One region of the Shewanella oncorhynchi genome, then DNA from elsewhere that is predicted to be linked to it. Evidence: predicted binding sites of a transcription regulator. Region 1 holds the regulator's gene; the other holds the start of a gene.
What was found. Region 1 encodes NrdR, which represses ribonucleotide reductase genes. Its sites were predicted from a motif close to AAACACNANATNTNGTGTTT; they were not measured.
Positions count from the first base shown of each region.

Region 1 (2,205 bases):
CCACTTAATGCTAGTTGACCTGATTGGTCGTGACTTAACGGGTAAAGAAGCCGATGCCGCCTTAGGTAGCGCTAACATTACTGTGAACAAAAACTCAGTGCCAAACGACCCACGTTCACCCTTTGTGACCTCAGGTGTGCGTATCGGTACGCCAGCCATTACGCGCCGCGGCTTTAAAGAAGCGGAATCGAAAGAGCTGACTGGCTGGATTTGTGACATCCTTGATGATGCAAGCAATCCTGCTGTGATTGAGCGTGTTAAAGGCCAAGTATTGGCACTTTGCGCACGTTTCCCTGTTTACGGCTAATTTGCCTATGCATCTACGTTTAGTAGATGAATGGCCGAGATTGACCGCCGACTGACTTGATACCTGTCACATCAGGTACTTAGCATCAGGCACTTAACATTAGGTTGTTAAGCTCAGGTAGTTAACCTCAGCCCATAAATAGGATAAAATCCCATGGCCGCATCTTGCGGCCATTTTTATTGGTAAAATCTTAGGCTTAAATCCATTGCGTTTGACTGAGATTTAACAGGTAAACCCATTAACGCTTTACGACCATTCACTGGCAGGAGGCTCAATGCATTGTCCATTTTGTAGCGCGACAGATACTAAAGTCATCGATTCCCGATTAGTGGCAGAAGGCCACCAAGTGCGCCGTCGCCGAGAATGCACCGAATGTCATGAAAGATTTACCACCTTCGAAGGCGCTGAATTAGTCATGCCTAGGGTGATTAAGCGTGATGGTTCACGCCAACCCTTCGATGAAGAAAAACTCCAAGGTGGCATGTTGCGCGCCGTTGAAAAACGCCCCGTGTCTATGGATGAAATCGAGCAAGCGCTTAGCAAAATCAAGTCAACCCTGCGCGCCACTGGCGAGCGGGAAGTGCCGTCAGAAATGGTAGGTAACTTAATGATGGAGCAATTGATGAGCCTAGATAAAGTCGCCTACATACGTTTCGCTTCCGTGTACCGTGCCTTTGAAGACGTGTCTGAATTTGGCGAAGCCATCGCCAAACTGCAAAAGTAGTCATTGAGTTTTGTCGCCGACAAGGCAGACGTGTACGAGCGATTGGCGTGAAAGCACAAATTTAAAAGACAGGTTTGTAAGACTGGTGAAAGCCGAAACCTTTAACAACAGGGTTGAACATGAGCTTGAACATAAGTTGGTCCGTACTCGATACCCAAATGATGAGCCGCGCGATTCAATTGGCGCGCAAAGGCTTTTACACCACAAGACCCAATCCTAGTGTGGGCTGCGTTATCGTTAAAGATAACCAAATTATTGGTGAAGGTTATCATCAAAAAGCGGGTGAGCCCCACGCCGAAGTGCACGCACTACGTATGGCTGGCGAACACGCCCGCGGCGCAACCGCCTATGTCACCTTAGAGCCCTGCAGTCATTATGGCCGCACGCCGCCCTGTGCCTTGGCGCTGATCAATATTGGCGTTAAACGTGTAGTTGTGGCGGTGGAAGATCCTAATCCGCAAGTGGCTGGTCGCGGTATTCAAATGCTGCGCGACGCTGGTATTGAAGTGGATGTGGGATTACATCGCGATGAAGCCTATGCCTTGAATGTAGGCTTTATGAAGCGCATGGAATCGGGTTTACCCAGAGTTACAGTAAAATTGGCTGCGAGTCTCGATGGTAAAACCGCGCTGTCTAACGGTGTGTCTAAATGGATAACCGGTCCAGAATCTCGCCGCGACGTGCAGCGATTACGTTTACGTTCTTGTGCACTGGTCACGGGAATTGAAACCATACTGGCGGACGATCCCTCACTCAATGTGCGTTATCAGGAACTTGGCAGCTTAAAAGACAGTGTAACCGAGGCGCAATTACTGCAGCCATTAAGAGTCATACTCGACAGCCGCGTCCGTTTGCCGTTATCGGCCGCCTGCTTGACTATCGTATCGCCGATACTCTTGGTCTCGACCGTGGCTTATCCCGCAGAGTTTCAAGCACAATTGCCCTCCCATGTGAGTTGCCTCGTGTTACCTGCAATTGCAGGTCGCGTCTCATTGCCTGAACTATTAAGCTATTTAGGCCAAAGCTGTAATCACGTGTTGGTGGAAGCGGGTGCAACCTTAGCGGGCGCATTTTTAGCGGAGGGGCTGGCCGATGAGTTAGTGCTATATCAAGCGATGAAAATCCTCGGTGGGCATGGGCGAAATCTGCTGCAATTGCCCGATTATCAAACCAT
Region 1 covers NZ_CP132914.1:1,317,639-1,319,843, forward strand. Annotated here, with positions in the region: gene glyA (serine hydroxymethyltransferase) at 1-307, shown strand, start outside; gene nrdR (transcriptional regulator NrdR) at 582-1,031, shown strand; gene ribD (bifunctional diaminohydroxyphosphoribosylaminopyrimidine deaminase/5-amino-6-(5-phosphoribosylamino)uracil reductase RibD) at 1,151-2,205, shown strand, end outside.

Region 2 (2,205 bases), 1.1 Mb from region 1:
ACGCCGCGGTTATTTTTCAATACCAGCAGAGATTCGACTTCTAAGTGCCAAATAGGGTAGAACAGGGTCGCAGCACCGCCACGCACGCCGCCTTGAGAACACGACTTCACTGCGGTTTGGAAATACTTATAGAAAGGTAAACAACCTGTGTGGAAGGCTTCACCACCACGGATTGGGCTACCTAAGGCGCGAATACGACCGGCGTTAATACCGATACCCGCACGTTGGCTGACGTATTTCACGATAGACGAAGCGGTCGCGTTGATGGAATCTAAGCTGTCACCACATTCGATCAGTACGCAAGAGCTAAACTGACGCGTTGGGGTGCGCACACCGGCCATAATTGGCGTTGGCAGCGACAGTTTAAAAGTTGATACCGCGTCATAGAAATCTTTAACGTATTTCAGGCGCGTCTCTTTTGGATAACGGGCAAACAAGCAAGCAGCAACCAAAATGTAAAGGAACTGCGCGCTCTCATAGATTTCGTGGGTAACACGGTTTTGAACTAAATACTTGCCTTCAAGCTGTTTTACCGCAGCGTAGGAAAAATCCATATCGCGCCAATGGTCGATATAGGTATCCATCACATCCAGCTCTTCGCGGGTGTAATCTCTTAAAATGTGTTGATCGTATTTACCTAGCTCAACCAACTTAGTCACGTGAGCATACAATGCGGGCGGCTCGAACTGACCGAAGGCCTTCTTACGCAAATGAAACACCGCTAAACGTGCAGCGAGGAACTGATAGTCCGGTGATTCTGGAGAAATTAAATCCGCCGCAGCCTTGATAATGGTTTCATGGATAGCTTCGGTTGGGATGCCATCGAAAAACTGTAGGTGCGAGCGAAGTTCAACTTCCGAAACAGAAACGTTTTTTAATCCCTTGGCTGCCCAAGTAATTACGCGGTGTATTTTTTCGAGATCGATATTCTCACGATCGCCACAGCGTTTTGTGACTGTCATAGTGCTATTCATTTGGAGATAGGCCTTGGTTCTTATATGTATTTAGGTGAGCAAAATCACCGTACGTATCCTTGTAAAACAATCAACAATCGTCCCTTAAATACAGCTGACTGGTTACAAACGAGTCAATTAAGCGGCGAGCTTCTAGTGTGTCTGATTGTTACCTATACACAAGATATGGTGTTTTAAATTATATGGGATACAAGATAGTGAGGTTTGCCCCTATTTGCAAGTCTGAATTCAGGGGACATCTTGTGGATAACATGAGGATAAACTTTTGCGTTAGTAACGACTAACCTTGAAGCTCAATTTCAGGTTAGCGTGTCACACTCATGGGGGATTTTTAGGCGATCTTTTTCTTTAGATCGCGATTGCTCACGAGTGCCGATCTTTTATGCGCCTGACTTTTTCCGTGGGTCATAAATAGTATGCTGACACACTGATTTCCGTCAGTGAAATTATGTATTGGATGCCTTATTCGTGAGCATTGTAGGCGCTGTTTTTGGTTGATGTTGTTAAGCCAATGCTTCGATTAGTGCTTGATGTAGCTCAGTTGGGCTTGCAAAATGCGCGTGCGCAGGCCATTGCAACGGCTTGTCGTTCACGCCCAGATAACCCCATAGGGCCACGCCGCCTAACATGCCAGCAGCCTTGGCCGCGAGCAAATCTCGCTCGGCATCCCCAAGATACAAAATGTGCTCTGGAGCACAGTTCAGTTGTTGTGCGCCTAACAGCATTGGTGCAGTGTGGGGTTTAGCGTGTTTTGTAGAATCGCCACTGATGATAACGGGCATACGCAAGTGTAAATTCAGTTTTCGCAATAAGGGACGGGTAAAGCGCGCAGGCTTGTTGGTGATGACCCCAAACGGCAGCTGAGTTAACTCGAGCCAATCGAGTAATACCGCTATGCCTGTAAATAGCGCACAATGATCGCCATTAATGCGCTGATAGTGGGCGAGCAGCCCTTGCTGTACTTGAGTACGAAGATCATCCGCTGCATCAGGGATCGCGGCATCGACTAAGGCAAAACTGCCGTGGGATGCGGCGTAGCGCATGGCTGCTAACGGCTGTGCGGCGATGCCGACGTCTTGAAGACTTAAATTGAGGGCATGCACCAGATCCGGCGCGGTATCGGCTAAGGTGCCGTCGAGATCGAACAGTACGCCTTTGATCTGTGCCAGACTCATATTAATCAACCTTACGCGTTGCTATCATGTAATTCACATCAACCTTAGGCGTGTAC
Region 2 covers NZ_CP132914.1:2,457,808-2,460,012, forward strand. Annotated here, with positions in the region: gene nrdA (class 1a ribonucleoside-diphosphate reductase subunit alpha) at 1-974, opposite strand, end outside; gene RA178_RS11110 (HAD family hydrolase) at 1,478-2,149, opposite strand; gene ubiG (bifunctional 2-polyprenyl-6-hydroxyphenol methylase/3-demethylubiquinol 3-O-methyltransferase UbiG) at 2,151-2,205, opposite strand, start outside.
Region 2: nrdA (class 1a ribonucleoside-diphosphate reductase subunit alpha) is a predicted target of NrdR. The motif match lies at 1,129-1,148, and genes of this name have one in related genera.